2 regions of the Pantoea nemavictus genome follow, and region 2 is predicted to be linked to the other one. Evidence: predicted binding sites of a transcription regulator. Region 2 holds the regulator's gene; the other holds the start of a gene.

Region 1 (7,964 bases), 2.7 Mb from region 2:
GAACATAAAGCCTTCGTCTTCCAGCGTGGTCGCCAGGCTCTCGTGCAGCGCCTGTAACGGCTGAGACAGGCTCTGCGAAAACGCCATGCCTTCGTTGGTGAGATCGTGAACCATGGTTTTCCAGCTGGTATCCTGATTGCCACCGCACAGAATCCCGGAAAGGAGTCCGTGCATTTCGGCCGGCGTCATGCCCACGCCCTGCTGAGAAAGGGCCGCGGCCAGCGCGTTGTAACTAGGCGTTGCGTTCTGTAAAGACATAAGCTTTGGTCGTCGTTGGCGGAATAAGTTCGTGTTATGCTACCACCAGGTGCCTCTGGGTTTCCAGAAAAGGGGTTGTAACTTATAACTCGGGTATATATAGTTTCGCACCTCCCAACCCATTGACCGGTAAGGGAGATGCGATCGAAGTAATCAGTCAGGATGGTGGCATGTCTGCACAACCAGTAGATATTCAAATTTTTGGTCGTTCATTGAGAGTGAATTGTCCGCCTGAACAGCAAGATGCGCTGAATCTGGCCGCAGAGGATCTCAATCAACGGTTGCAAGATTTAAAAGTTCGCACTAGAGTCACCAATACAGAGCAACTGGTGTTCATCGCCGCGTTAAACATCTGCCACGAGCTGGCACAAGAGAAAGGTAAGACGCGCGACTATGCAGCAAACATGGAACAACGTATCCGCATGCTGCAGCAGACCATTGAACAAGCGTTAGTTGAGCAAGGTCGCATAACTGACCGCCAGGGCCCTAATTTTGAATAACACTTCATGGTCCTCATGCTAGAGTGACGGTGAAGTAAATTTTCTCTGAGATGTTTGCAAGCGGGCCAGTCCCCTGAGCCGATATTTCATACCAACAGAATGTGACGCTCCACAATTTGTGCGCATGCTCGGTCCGTCCGAGAAGCCTAATAGTTGTGACGGCATGTTCACCTTGAACCAAGGGTTCAAGGGTTACAGCCTGCGGCGGCATCTCGGAGATCTCCACTTAGTTTTACTCGCTAAATAATTCAGTCTGCAGCAAGGCGGCAATCGAGAGAATCCCAGTGAGCTTACTTAAGTAAGTGATTCTGGTGAACGAGAGCAGCCAACGCGGCTGCAGATTGAAGTATGACGCGAATCCCCCGGTTCGCATGATATAGTGGCTTGCAACAGCCCACTCTGCCGGGGATATCATGTCAGCACCCTCCTTTCTCGACCGTCAAGACATCCGTCAGCATGTGCGCCATTTGCGCCGTAATCTCACGTCTGAGCAGCAAGAACAGGCCGCCGATCAGCTGGCTGAACACGCCATCAATATCGCGCCGATCGCCAATGCCCAACGCATCGCGCTGTTTTTGTCTGTCGATGGTGAAATCAACACCCGCCCGCTGATCGCCAAACTGTGGCAGCAAAAAAAGCAGGTTTATCTACCCGTGCTGCACCCCTTCTCGCCAGGCAATCTGCTGTTTATCCGCTATACGCCCGCGAGCGCGCTCACGCCAAATAAACTGCGTATTCCCGAGCCGCCGTTAGATATCACGCAGCTGGCCACGCTAGACCAATTAGATGTGATGCTGGTGCCGCTGGTAGCGTTTGACCACCAGGGCCAACGTTTGGGGATGGGCGGCGGATTCTACGATCGCACGCTGCAAAACTGGCAGCAGCACGGTTTTCTTCCGGTGGGCATTGCGCATGATTGCCAGCGCGCGGATACACTTCCCGTCGCCGCATGGGACGTCCCGCTGCCGGCGATACTGACGCCATCAAAACTGTGGCAATGGGAAACGTAAGCAGAAAAAAGGGCGCCAGTGGCGCCCTGATTGATTAGTAGAGCAGACGGGCGCGAATGGTGCCCGGAATGGCTTTCATTGCCTGAAGCGCTTTATCCGCCACTTCTTCTGTCGCATCAATATCGATCACCACGTAGCCCATAATTGGCGTGGTTTGCAGATACTGCGCGGCAATGTTAATGCCCTGCTCAGCAAAGATCTGGTTGATAGCCGTCAGCACACCTGGACGGTTCTCATGGATATGCAGCAGACGACTGGCGCTCGCTGCATGCATTGGCAGCGAAACTTCCGGGAAGTTGACCGCAGACAGCGTAGAACCGTTGTCTGAGTATTTCGCCAGCTTGCCAGACACTTCCAGACCGATGTTTTCCTGCGCTTCCTGGGTTGAACCACCAATGTGCGGAGTTAAAATCACGTTGTCGAATTCGCACAGCGGAGAGTTGAACGGATCGCTGTTAGTCGCCGGCTCGACCGGGAACACGTCGATAGCGGCACCAGCCAGATGTTTGTTCGCCAGTGCTTCACACAGCGCCGGGATATCAATCACGGTACCGCGCGCGGCATTAATCAGCAGCGAGCCCGGCTTCATTAATGCCAGCTCCTCAGCACCGATCATGTTCTGCGTGGATTGGGTTTCAGGCACATGCAGGCTGACCACATCGCTCATATTGAGCAAATCGGAGAGGTGGCGAACCTGCGTGGCGTTACCCAGCGGCAGTTTGCTTTCGATATCGTAGAAGAACACGTGCATACCCAGGCTTTCTGCCAACACACCCAGCTGCATGCCGATGTGACCGTAACCAATGATGCCCAGTTTCTTACCACGCGCTTCGAATGAGCCGTTGGCAACTTTATTCCAGATGCCTCGGTGCGCTTTGGCGTTCGCTTCTGGAATACCGCGCAGCATCAGCAGCATTTCGCCAATCACCAGCTCAGCAACGGAGCGGGTGTTGGAGAACGGTGCGTTAAACACCGGCACACCGCGTTTCGCCGCAGCAGCAAGATCAACCTGGTTAGTACCGATACAGAAGCAGCCAACTGCAACCAACTTTTCAGCGGCAGCAAAGATCTCTTCAGTCAGTTGGGTACGGGAACGGATACCAATGAAGTGCGCATCGCGGATGGAGGATTTCAGCGACTCCGCATCCAGCGCCCCTTTGTGAAACTCGATGTTGGTGTAGCCTGCTGCACGCAGGTTTTCCAGCGCACTCTGGTGAACGCCTTCCACCAGCAGGAACTTAATCTTGTCTTTTTCCAGTGATACCTTTGCCATTTCCCGACCCTATTCAGAATTCAATGAGGACTACCATAAGGTAGCCTTCTGTCAAAATATCAAAAATTTCGTGCGCAGCAATACAAACGATTGCCTGCGTGCCAGCACGCGCCCACGCGGAGGCAGCACAATGCCGTACAAAATCGTGGCATCTATGTTGGACGGAGTACGAACCCACTGCTGATGAATCTTTTGTGACATAAGTCACCAAATTTCAGCCTGGCGAGAAAAGATGTTTTGCGGATGGAAATAACCGGCGCATGTCGGGCGCCGGACAGATCATTTTACGATGGTTTTTACGCCGTCAGCGGTGCCAATCAGCGCGACGTCAGCACCTCGTCCGGCAAACAGACCCACGGTCACCACGCCCGGCAGCGCGTTAATGGTTTTTTCCAGCTCGATAGGATCAAGAATCCGCAGATTATGCACGTCGAGAATAATGTTACCGTTATCGGTGATGACGTTCTGGCGATACTCCGGCAAGCCGCCCAGCTTCACCAGTTCACGAGCCACAAAGGAACGCGCCATGGGAATGACTTCAACCGGCAGCGGGAAGTGCCCCAGCACATCAACTTCTTTCGATGCATCAGCAATACAGACGAATTTTTTTGCGACCGCCGCAACGATTTTCTCACGCGTTAGCGCTGCACCACCGCCTTTGATCATCTGCATCTGCGGATTGATTTCATCTGCGCCATCCACATACACCGACAGTTCGTCAATTTCATTGAGATCGAAGACGTGGATACCTAAAGCTTTCAGTTTTTCTGTCGACGCTTCCGAACTGGAAACCGCGCCTTCAATCTGATTCTTCATGGTGCCGAGCGCATCAATGAAATGCGCGGCAGTGGATCCCGTTCCCACGCCAACCACCGTGCCGGGCTCTACGTAATGCAGCGCTGCCCAACCTACCGCTTTTTTCAGTTCATCCTGGGTCATGGTATGTTTAAAACCTGTGCGACATCGAAGTGCGCGTAGTATAAAACAAGGCGTCGTAAAAAAGCGCGACTGTTGAACAGCCGATTTAAGTCTTTGGAAGCCAGCCCGCAAAAAAGCGCCACAGCACTATTTGAGCGTTTTATGGCATAGTAATGTCCACCCTGAACGAGAGAGAACAACAATGAAACGCCCGGATTATCGAACGCTTCAGGCGCTGGATGCTGTGATTCGCGAGCGCGGCTTCGAGCGCGCCGCGCAAAAACTCTGTATTACGCAATCTGCGGTTTCGCAGCGTATTAAACAGCTGGAAAATTTATTCGGTCAGCCGCTGTTGGTGCGCACCGTGCCGCCGCGCCCCACCGAACAGGGACAAAAACTGCTGGCGTTATTGCATCAGGTTGAGCTGCTGGAAGAGGAGTGGCTGGGTGACGATAACGGCGGTACCACGCCGCTGCTACTGTCGCTGGCGGTTAACGCCGACAGTCTGGCAACCTGGCTGCTGCCCGCCCTGAAAGATGTGCTGGCCGATTCGCCGGTGCGCCTGAATTTACAGGTAGAAGATGAAACCCGCACCCAGGAACGTCTGCGTCGCGGTGAAGTGGTTGGCGCGGTGAGTATTCAGCCACAACCCCTGCCAAGCTGTTTGGTTGATCAGCTGGGTGCGCTCGACTATCTGTTCTGCGCCTCGCCTGATTTCGCCGCACGTTATTTCCCCAACGGCGTGACCCGCTCCGCATTGCTGAAAGCACCGGCGGTAGCATTTGATCATTTAGATGATATGCATCAGGCGTTTTTGCAGCAGAACTTTGACCTGTCGCCAGGCAGCGTGCCCTGCCACATCGTTAACTCGTCAGAAGCCTTTGTGCAGTTGGCGCGCCAAGGTTCGGTGTGCTGTATGATTCCGCATCTGCAGATTGAGCGCGAGCTGGCGCAAGGTGAGCTGGTAGATTTGACGCCAGGTTTGTATCAGCGTCGCATGCTGTACTGGCACCGTTTTGCCCCAGAAAGCCGTTTGATGCGCAGCGTAACGGATGCGCTGATTGCGCACGGACATCGCGTGCTGCGCCAGGATGTTTTGCCTGCATAATGATCAGGTCGCCATAAACGGCGACCTGACTCAAAGCCTTACGGCGTATTCGGTTTAATCTCGAACACCACATCCACCTGATCGTCAAAGTGAATGCTCTGCTGCTCGTAAGTTTGCTGTGCGGTGGTGTCAGCCGGCGCTGCCGCGGCTTTGTACATCCGCGCCATCGGCATTGGTTGGTAGTTAGCAACGTGGTAACGAATGCTGTAGACCGAACCCAGTTTAGCGTTGAAGCCTTCAGCCAGCGCATTGGCCTGCTGCGTGGCGTTAGCAATCGCCACTTTACGCGCCTTCTCTTTATAGCTGTCAGGATTGGCCACACCCAACTCTACCGACCGAATTTCATTCAGGCCGGATTTTAGCGCGCCATCCAGCAGCTCGTTCAGCTTATCCAGCTGACGCAGCGTCACCTGTACCTGACGCTCCGCACGATAACCTTTCAGCACCGATTTGCCTTCTTTGGTGTAGTCATACTCCGGTTGGGTGCTGAGGTTTGCCGCATCAATATCTTTTTTCTCGATGCCATTCTTTTGCAGGAAATCGAAATATTGCGCCACGCGGTCATCAGCCTGTTTCTTCGCTTCCGCCGCGTCTTTCGACGAAACATTCACCACAATAGCGAGCGTGGCGATATCGGGCGTGGCATCAACGCTTGCCTGTCCTGACGTCACCACATGCGGTCCATTTGGTAATTCACCCGCGTGGACTAAACCGGACAGTGCGCCGGTGCTCATTACGGCGGCCAGCGCCAGTGCTTTCAGTTTCACGAAAGTCCTCCTTGAGGGATTCAATTTACAGGTCGCCACTATGGCTAAACCTAAAACACATTAACATGTGTGCTTATCTGATTTTTAAACTGACTAAAAGTTCGGGCATGCTGCGGTTTAAACCTGGCCGCGATCGCAAATTTTAATGAACAGGTTGGCCGAAACCTCATTTAAACGTTTCTATTAAAGAAACACCTCTGCATTCGGGAGAGTTGCATTATGACAGAACAGCCGCTGAGCCAAACCGCTGCCAGCCTTCCCGCCGGACGTACGCGCTTTCTGATGCTCGGCCTGGTGTTTATCAACATCATCATCAACTATATGGATCGCACTAACCTGTCGGTTGCCGCCACGGAAATGGCCGGAGAGCTGCGCTTCACGCCGCTGGAAATGGGGTTAATCTTCTCAGCGTTCGGCTGGATTTACGCCGCCCTGCAGATCCCCGGCGGCTTCCTGATTGATCGCCTTGGCGCGCGCGTGGTGTATGGCGTTGGTCTGTTCGTCTGGTCTTTAATCACCGCGCTGCATGCGCTTGCCAACAGTTTTACTGCGCTATTTGGCCTGCGGCTCGGCGTGGGCGCGTTTGAAGCGCCAGTGATGCCCGCCAACAATCGGGTGATCTCCAGCTGGTTCCCAGAACAGGAGCGCGCCAGCGCCATTGGTATCTACTCTTCAGCGCAGTTTGTTGGCCTGGCCTGCATGACACCGCTGCTGTTTCATGTGCAGGCTGCGTTTGGCTGGCGCGGACTGTTTTTGATTACCGGTTTGGCGGGCATGATTTGGTCGCTGGTGTGGTATTGGCTTTACCGCGAGCCAAACCACCATAAAGGTGTGTCCGACGCTGAACTGAACTACCTGCGCAGTAACGGTGCGCTCCTGGAGAGTGAGCATAAGAATCAATCACCGCAAGCGCGCTGGAGCGATTTGGCGCAGATGTTCCGCAGCCGCAAATTGGTCGGCATCTATATTGGTCAGTTCACCATCTCTGCCACCTTCTGGTTCTTTCTCACCTGGTTCCCGACCTATCTGGTGGAATATCGCCATATGGGATTCATCAAAAGCGGCTATGTCGCCTCAGTGCCCTACTTCGCCGCCTTCTGCGGAGTTTTGCTGGCCGGCTTTGCCTCAGATCGTATGATACGACGCGGCGTGTCCGCCAGCGTGGCGCGTAAGCTGCCGGTAATTCTTGGCCTGTTCCTGACGCTGTTTATCCTGGGTGCCAATTACACCAATGATTCCGCGCTGATCATTCTGTTTATGTCGCTGGCGTTCTTCGGTAACGGTCTGGCAACCATCACCTGGGTGTTTGTGACGGCGCTGGCGCCGCGTCATTTGATTGGCCTGGCGGGTGGGGTGTTTAACTTTACCGGCGCGCTGTCATCGATCGTCGTGCCGATTGCCATCGGCGCGCTGATTGATGGCAACAACTTCGCGCCAGCACTGGCATTTATTGCGGTTCTGGCCGCGATTGGCATCTGCAGCTATCTGTTTATCGTCGGGAAAATCGACCATGTTAGCGCGGGCTGACAACTATCTGCGCCAGCGATTGCAGCTGTTGCAACCGCTGCGCGAGATGCGCCTCATCGTGCTGCCAGATTTTGGCAAAGGCCAGCGCCGCGCGATTGTGATTAATCGGCTGCGCCATGCTGATTTCACCGTCATCACGATGCCAAATCAGATGATCTGCCGCACGCTTGCGTGCCAGCAGCGGCGCAATCTGCTGCCACTGTTCGTCGCTAAAACGCGGGCGCAGCACCTCATCACTTTCGGCAGCCAGCAACGACACGCCAATCACCGACTGCCACGCAGGCAGCATGCGGAAACCCGCCAGCGCCTGGCTGGCGTTGGTGCGCTCACCCGGCTCGGAGTGCCAGATATAGATCACCTGATCTTCCCACAGCACGCCCAGCGCCACCACAATGTCGCGCGGCGCGTGCATTTCCAGCTGCGGCAGCGCCTGAGCAAACAGCGAGGAGCCGCGAATCGCCTGCGCCGCCAGCGCGTGAATGCCGGGACCGGGCAGATAGCGCCGGTGCTCATCCTGCGTCGTCAATCCGATGGAAGCCATGGTCATCAGCAGGCGATTAACGCGCGTACTGTTCATCCCCATCTGACGCGCCAGTTCGCGAC
Region 2 (7,964 bases):
TTGTTTATCCAGATGGTGTTTTAATACGCGGTGGAAGAACATGTCGAGTTGTTCGCACTCCCACCAACCATCCATGTAACTTTCACCTAAACCGAGCGATCCTTCCTCAAGTACGCGTTTAAAAAAATCTGGATGCTTTACCTGAATATCCCAGGGACGAGTGCCATTAACTGCAATATCAGCGCGCTCTAGCAGTTCATTGACGATCCGAAACCAGTGGTTTTCTTCAAGGCTCACTTCTTCTATAACAGATGAACTCATAGCTTCTCCATCACCTTCCGATCTGAACCTGAGAAAAAGAATAGCCAATTTCCCAAGACCTGTGAGAGAACTCACGGAAAATCCGTGCGCCAGAAATCCGACGTTTTACAGAGGTATGAATTTGATGAGAAAACATTGACGCAACACTGGAGTATCGTGCAGACGCCATCCCGCGACAGAGTCGCTAAAGGTATTACATTTATATTATTGATTTATAGCAGAAATACGGACCCACAGAGTATATGCTCACGTGGGTCAATATTCAACGGATTATCGTTAGTTTGCTAACGATAATCGTTGCCTTACTGATTATCTTCGCAGGGACGGGAAGTGTGGGCAATATCACTTTGTGCGCTTATTGCGCGTTGGCAGATGAAGCCGACCCATGCCAAAACGACCGTTGCCACCATCACTAACGTGGTGTTGAACAGCGCCTTCTCCAGCCCGGCTGATACCAACAGGCTGGCGGCGAAGCATAAACCTAACTGGAAAAGATTCTGCAAACCCGCGGCTTTGCCGGTGGCGTGCGGGAAGGGCGCTAATGCGCTGGCGACAACAATCGGGTAGATGGCACCATTGGCCAACGCCATACCGCAGAAGGGCATTAGCAACACAAACAGCGGGGCTGATGGCATCAGGGCAATCACAAACAGGCTCAGGATGCTCAGGCTATACACCACCAGCAACCACGGCAGTAGTTGTGCCCCCTGATAACGATTTAACATCGCCCGGCAGCCAAAGCCACCGATAAGGAAAGCAATGGTTTGAGGGATGTAACTCAGGCCAATATCGCCCGGCGTTAAACCCGCAGCGGCGAGAATAAAGGGCGAACCTGTCAACCAGGCAAAGAAACTCGCTGAACAAGCGGAGTAAATTAATACATTGCCGCTGTAAACGCGGGTGCCCAGCAAGGTTAACCAGCCAGGTTGTTGGCCACTGGTGACTTTTTCGCGTTTCACTGTCGTTAACTGCAGGGTACCAATCAGTAATAGCAGCGCGATCAGCGTAAGCGCGATGAAAATACTGCGCCAGTGGAAATGGCTGATAAGCCACGCACCTAACAAAGGTGCCAGCGCTGGAGAGAGCGCAACCAGCGGCATAATGGTGGCAAAGACTTTGTTCGCTTTCGCTTTAGGATAATGGTCCACCACCAGCGCTTGCCAGCTCACGGCTGCGGCGCAAACGCCAATCGCCTGTACGAAGCGCAGCGCCAGCATCAGGCGCACGTCAGTAACCCACAGCATCCCCAAACAGCCGAGCGCGAAAATGGCCAGGCCGGCAAGAAGAATGGGCTTGCGACCGTAACGATCCGACAACGGCCCCCAAAAAACCTGCGCGCAAGCAAAGCCGCCGAGAAACAGGCTCAGGCTGGCGCTGATGGTGCCCGGCGCGCTAGCAAAATCACGCTGCATATCGCCAAAAGCAGGTAAATACATATCCGTGGCAAGAAAACCGAGCATACTGAGCACGGCAAGGTAAGGCATAAATGCTTTAGACGACAACATGTTGATTCTCTTTTGGGCAGGTTGAACGGCGGGGAGTGTAAAAGGATGCAGCGCGCTTTGTGAAACGCTAATATTTGCACAGTGCTGTTAAAATTTTTGAAGGCAAATTTATGTGGTCAGAATATGCACTTGAAGTGGTCGATGCCGTGGCGCGCACCGGTAGTTTTAGCGCAGCGGCGCAGGAGCTCCATCGCGTGCCCTCTGCTGTCAGCTATACGGTACGTCAGCTTGAAACCTGGCTGGCGGTGCCGCTGTTCGAACGTCAACATCGCGAGGTGGTAATGACGCCGGCCGGCGAACATTTTGTGCGGGAGGGGCGGTCTGTTATCAAAAAAATGCTGGCAACGCGCAGGCAGTGCCAGCAGCTGGCCAATGGCTGGCGCGGTGAGTTAAGCATAGCCGTTGACTGCATTGTAAAACCGCAGCGCACCCGACAACTGGTAAAGGATTTCTATCGTCATTTTCCAGATATGGAGTTGATCATCAGCTTTGAGGTGTTCAATGGCGTGTGGGATGCCCTGGCTGACGGACGTGTTGATGTGGCGATTGGTGCCACTCAGGCGATCCCGGTCGGCGGGCGCTTTGCTTTTCAGGATATGGGCGCGCTTAACTGGCGCTGCGTGGTGAGCCCCGATCATCCTTTGGTCAACAGTGAACTGCTGGATGATGAAACGCTGCGTGTGTGGCCATCCCTGGTGCTGGAAGACACCTCGCGTGCGCTGCCGCGTCGTATGACATGGACGCTGGATAATCAGCGGCGGCTGGTGGTGCCGGATTGGGAAGCCGGGCTGGAGTGCCTGCAGGCGGGATTGTGCGTCGGAATGGTGCCGGGTCATCTGGCGCGGCCGCTGCTGAATAATCACCGTTTGGTAGAATTGCCATTGCCGCAAGCCTTTCCGGATAGTCCGTGTTGCGTCAGCTGGGCTGAACAACGTGCGTCACCGGCACTGGAATGGTTACTGGTATATCTCGGGGATGCTGAAACGCTGAACCACGAATGGCTCAGCGAAGTCTCGGTTTAGCGGCGATAGTCGCGGAACGGGCCATCCGCCACTGAGCGACGCTCAATCAGCGTTGGCTGCACCTCAATGGTTTGCGGATCTTCGCGTTTACTGGTGATGCGATCCAATAGCATTTCCAGCGCTTTTTCACCCAGTTCGGCTTTCGGCTGGTGCACGGTCGTCAGGGCTGGAGTGAAATAGCGCGCGTTGCGCACGTTGTCGTAACCAATTACCGAGATATCCTGTGGCACACGTAAACCCATCTCATCGGCGGCACAAATCGCGCCCATGGCCATGATGTCGCCCCCGCAGAATACGGCGGTTGGCCGCTGTTTCTGGTTTAAAATCTGCTGCATCGCCTGGTAACCTGATTCAGGTTCAAAATCGCCCTGAACCACCCATTCTGAACGTACCGCAATGCCCGCCTCGTTCATCGCCTGCAGGAAACCCGCGTGACGTCCGCCGCCGGTGTTGCGCTCCATCTGGCCGGGAATCGCGCCAATGTCGCGATGACCGCGTTCAATCAGATAACGCCCCGCGAGATAGCCACCCTGAAACGCGTTGTCCTGCACTGTATCGGTAAAATCACCGCGTGAAGCGCCCCAATCCATCACCACCATCGGGATATTGCGGTTCTCTTCCAGCATTTGCAGCAGATCGTCCGGATACTCAGAACACATCACCAGCAAACCATCGACGCGTTTTTGCGCCATCATCGACAGATAAGCGCGCTGTTTCTGCAAATCGTTGTGCGCGTTGCCGAGAATCAGCGTATAGCCGCGATCGAAGCAGTGATTTTCTACCGCTTCAATAATTTCGGCAAAGTAGGGCGCTTCGCTCGACGTTGCCAGCAGGCCCAGAGTTTTGGTGTGATTCACTTTCAGACTACGCGCCACGGCACTTGGCGAGTAATGCAATTCTTTGATCGCTTCCCATACGGCGTTACGCGTCTCTTCCGCAACGAAACGCGTTTTGTTGATGACATGCGAAACCGTGGTGGTTGAAACACCGGCGCGCTTCGCGACATCTTTAATTGTTGCCATGAAAATGGTACTCCTGGGATTATCGCAACTTACTGATAAGTATATTGTTAAACGTTTGCGTCTGCTAATGCTTTTACAGCCCAAAAAGCGGGCGAAATGGGGGTGTTTAGCAGGCGAAATCACTTCATCATGCTGTAAATACAGCAGGCGCGAAATCTGTTGCGCAACGAAAGGCGGCGATTCTAGCAAGCTAGCGCGGATAACACGAGATTTTTGCCCACTGCTGTGCGAAAATCGCTTTAACCCTAAAGATTGTGTGACTAAGGAGGCGTGATGAATACTGATTTGAAGCTGGCGCTAATGACGACGGTTGGCGCACTGTTAATGATTATCGCATTCAGCTTTACCGCGATCATGCATTAACAAAAAAGCCGGAGCTGTTAACAGCATCCGGCTTTTTTATTGGCGTTGCGCAACCGCTAGCGAATGGTTTTTGGCGTCATCATACGACGCGCGCCTACATAGTGTTTCTGCCAGTAATCCTCACCTAATGCGCTAATCTGAATATCTTTACCCGTGCGCGGTGACTGAATGAATTTGCCATTGCCGAGATAAACACCGACATGATCGGCGGTGCCGCGATTGTTGATGCGGAAGAACACCAGATCCCCTTTCTCCAGCATTTCACGCTTTATCGGTGCCGCATCGCGCAGGTGATACATTTCATTGGCGGTGCGCGGGAATTTGAACTTTACCAGGTCTTTATAGGCGTACCACACCAGGCCGCTGCAATCGAAGCCGGTGTGAGGTGAGGTACCGCCCCACTGATAGGGTTTGCCAAGCTGGCCCATTAATTTGGTCATCGCCGTCTCACGCGCTTTTTGATAGCGCTGACGATGTGCTTTGCTCATTTTGATGCCGGTAAGCGCTATGGCTTCATCATCAACTTCAATCGCAGATGACTTTTTCGCTAGGCGTTGATGACCGTATTTCTTACCGGAGAGTTTCAGCGAGGATTTTTTGCTGGTGGTTTTGTGCAGCGCGGTTTCTGTCGGTGTCTGTTTTTTGAGTTTGAATTTTTGGACGGCAGTCAGGCGCGATTTTTTAGTTGTGGTTTTCACCGGACGTCGTTTGCGGCGCTCGTCTTCACGTGCGCTCTTTTTCTCTGCTTTTAACGTACTGGCGTTAACGGGCGCATGCGGAGATGCAGCGGCCACATTAAAGAACAGTTGGGCTAAAGCCAGTATGAAAAGCGTAATCAGTAGACGCATAATCCGGTTACAGGTTAAGCAGGCTGAATGAAAACAGACTGCGGCAAAGTGAGAGAAATCTGATCAAGTGACCAGCGCCGAGGCAATTCTAATCCACTTTTTTTGCAAAAGGTAAGGCCTTTTTCCATTAATATGTTACCAGATTGATTCTGTAGCAAAAATGAGCTATTTCAGCTGCTTAACGCAGCGAAACTATTGCTAATTATTAATTTATTAATGCCAATTAATGATATGAAAATGTTATTTGTCATGCATGAACTTAACAAACATGGCGATTAACCCGCGCAAACACAAAATCCCGTTTTCAGTACGGGAGCGAAATCGCTACAATAAACAAACACGAAGTGAAGGATTAAGGAAGGCAATAATGAGTACTGTTGAAAAAATTCAGCGTCAGATCGCAGAAAACCCGATCTTGCTGTACATGAAAGGTTCTCCAAAGCTGCCAAGCTGCGGCTTCTCGGCGCAAGCGGTGCAGGCGCTGTCAGCCTGTGGCGAGCGTTTCGCGTACGTGGACATCCTGCAGAACCCCGATATCCGCGCTGAAATGCCAAAGTACGCTAACTGGCCGACCTTCCCGCAGTTATGGGTTGACGGTGAACTGGTTGGCGGCTGCGACATCATCGTTGAGATGTTCCAGCGCGGCGAACTTCAGCCGCTGCTGAAAGAGACCGCAGAGAAGTATAAAGAAGCGGAATAATGCAGAAGGCCGACAACGTTGTCGGCCTTTTCTTTCACTATTCAGCAGACGCGTCGTCTGCAGATTCCTCACTGAAGGCCAGCGGCCAGCCGCCGAGACGCTTCCAACGATTTACCAGCTCACAGAACAGCGTGGCCGTCTGTTCGGTGTCATACAGCGCCGAATGCGCTTGCGTACTGTCAAAATCCATCCCCGCCGCTTTACACGCCTTCGCCAACACCGTTTGTCCCAGCACTAAGCCGCTTAATGCCGCGGTATCAAAAGTGGCAAAAGGGTGGAACGGATTGCGCTTCAGGCTGGCACGTTCAGCAGCCGCCATGACGAAGTTGAGATCGAAGGTGGCATTGTGCGCCACGATAATCGCGCGATTGCAGCCGCTGTCTTTAGTGCCTTTGCGCACCATTTTAAAAATTGCATGCAGGGCTTCATATTCGCTGACCGCGCCGCGCAGCGGATTGGTCGGATCGATCCCAGTAAACGCCAGTGCCGCAGGATTAAGAATGGCACCTTCAAACGGTTCTACGTGGAAATGCAGCGTTTCATCACGATGTAACCAGCCGTCTTCGTCCATTTTTAGCGTTGTGGCGGCAATCTCTAGCAAGGCATCGGTTTGCGCGTTAAAACCGGCTGTTTCGACGTCGATCACGACAGGATAAAAACCACGGAAGCGTTGGTGGAGAGCGTTTAAAGCGTTCGATTCAGACATCAGGATCTCATGGCAATAAATAGGGCAGCGCGCATTATGGCAAAAATTGCAGGAGGGTGCAGCAGGAGAGGGAAGTCAGCCCGCAAATAAGCAGGCTGACAATCGGCATTAGTTGCCGAGGCCGTGACCGGCATGTTTGTTTTCGATCAGCTCAATTTTGTAGCCGTCTGGATCTTCAACAAAAGCAATAATAGTGGAACCCCCTTTCACCGGGCCCGCTTCACGCGTGACGTTGCCGCCCGCGCTGCGGATGCGCTCGCAGGTGTCCGCTACATTGTCCACGCCCAGCGCGATATGACCGTAAGCATTGCCGAGATCGTATTTGTCCACGCCCCAGTTGTAGGTCAGCTCAATTACCGCGCCTTCACTCTCTTCGGTGTAGCCCACGAAAGCCAGGGTGTATTTGTATTCGGTATTTTCGCTCTGACGCAGCACGCGCATGCCCAGCACACGGGTGTAAAAATCGATGGAACGTTGCAAATCGCCAACGCGTAACATGGTGTGAAGTAAACGCATAACATCCTCTTTTTCAAAACGTCATCAGGGAATGACAAGACCACTTAGTATATACCCTGATGAAAAAACACTGCCGGACATTCTGCCCGGCAGTCTCGGTCTTACAGGGTTGGATAATCGGTATAACCTTCCGCGCCGCCACCATAGAAGCTTTCCGGACGCTGCGGATTGAGTGGCGCATCTTGTTGCAGACGTGCCACCAGATCCGGGTTAGCGATAAAGTCGCGACCAAACGCCACGGCATCAATCAGGCCGCGCGCAATCAGATCGTCGGCCTTTTCAACGGTATAAGCGCCGGCGCCAACGATCACGCCAGGGAACAGCGCGCGCACTTTCTCACGGAAGGCATCGCTATAAGGCTGTCCACCCGCCCAGTCAGGCTCCGACAAGTGCAGATACGCCAGGCCACGTTTGCCCAGTTCGGCGATATACCACAGCGCGGCTTTCTCTTCTTCCGGGCCATTTTCCAGATTCTGGAAGGCCCCGATTGGCGAAATGCGGATACCAATACGATCGGCAGACCAGTTGGCAATCGCCGCATCCACCACTTCGAGCGCGAAACGGCCACGCTTCTCAATTGAACCGCCATATTCATCGCTACGCTGGTTAGATTCTGGCGCGAGGAATTGATGCATCAGATAACCGTGCGCGGAGTGCAGCTCAAGCAGGTCAAAGTCCGCTTCACGCGCGTTGAAAGCCGCCTGACCGAAATCTTTCACAATCTGCTGGATTTCGGCCACTGACAGCTCGCGAGGCAGCGAGGTGTCTTCACGATAGACGCTACCGTCTGCCGCACGCAGAGACGTACGCGTGCCGGCGGCCAGCGCAGTTGGCGCCACCGGGGCTTTGCCTTCGGGCTGTACGCTGTTATGTGAAATACGGCCGGTATGCCACAGCTGCACGGCGCTATGACCGTTTGCGGCATGAATGCCTTCGTTAATCACTTTCCAGGCGGCAATTTGCTGCTGAGTGTGCAGACCCGGCGCACCGGCATAACCTTTCGCCTGGAAAGAGATTTGGG

What was found. Region 2 encodes PurR, which represses purine synthesis genes. Its sites were predicted from a motif close to CANGCAAACGTTTGCNTG; they were not measured.
Region 1: serA (phosphoglycerate dehydrogenase) is a predicted target of PurR. The motif match lies at 3,121-3,138, and genes of this name have one in related genera.

The regions. Positions count from the first base shown of each region.
Region 1 covers NZ_JBBGZW010000001.1:1,229,837-1,237,800, forward strand. Annotated here, with positions in the region: gene WH298_RS05620 (YecA/YgfB family protein) at 1-258, opposite strand, end outside; gene zapA (cell division protein ZapA) at 429-758, shown strand; RNA gene ssrS (6S RNA) at 798-981, shown strand; gene WH298_RS05635 (5-formyltetrahydrofolate cyclo-ligase) at 1,172-1,768, shown strand; gene serA (phosphoglycerate dehydrogenase) at 1,803-3,041, opposite strand; gene rpiA (ribose-5-phosphate isomerase RpiA) at 3,321-3,980, opposite strand; gene WH298_RS05650 (LysR family transcriptional regulator ArgP) at 4,162-5,067, shown strand; gene WH298_RS05655 (oxidative stress defense protein) at 5,106-5,834, opposite strand; gene WH298_RS05660 (MFS transporter) at 6,054-7,361, shown strand; gene WH298_RS05665 (IclR family transcriptional regulator) at 7,348-7,964, opposite strand, start outside.
Region 2 covers NZ_JBBGZW010000001.1:3,965,337-3,973,300, forward strand. Annotated here, with positions in the region: gene cfa (cyclopropane fatty acyl phospholipid synthase) at 1-261, opposite strand, end outside; gene punC (purine nucleoside transporter PunC) at 564-1,766, opposite strand; gene punR (DNA-binding transcriptional activator PunR) at 1,877-2,788, shown strand; gene purR (HTH-type transcriptional repressor PurR) at 2,785-3,810, opposite strand; gene cydH (cytochrome bd-I oxidase subunit CydH) at 4,084-4,173, shown strand; gene WH298_RS18335 (C40 family peptidase) at 4,230-5,021, opposite strand; gene WH298_RS18340 (Grx4 family monothiol glutaredoxin) at 5,386-5,721, shown strand; gene rnt (ribonuclease T) at 5,759-6,427, opposite strand; gene gloA (lactoylglutathione lyase) at 6,536-6,943, opposite strand; gene nemA (alkene reductase) at 7,045-7,964, opposite strand, start outside.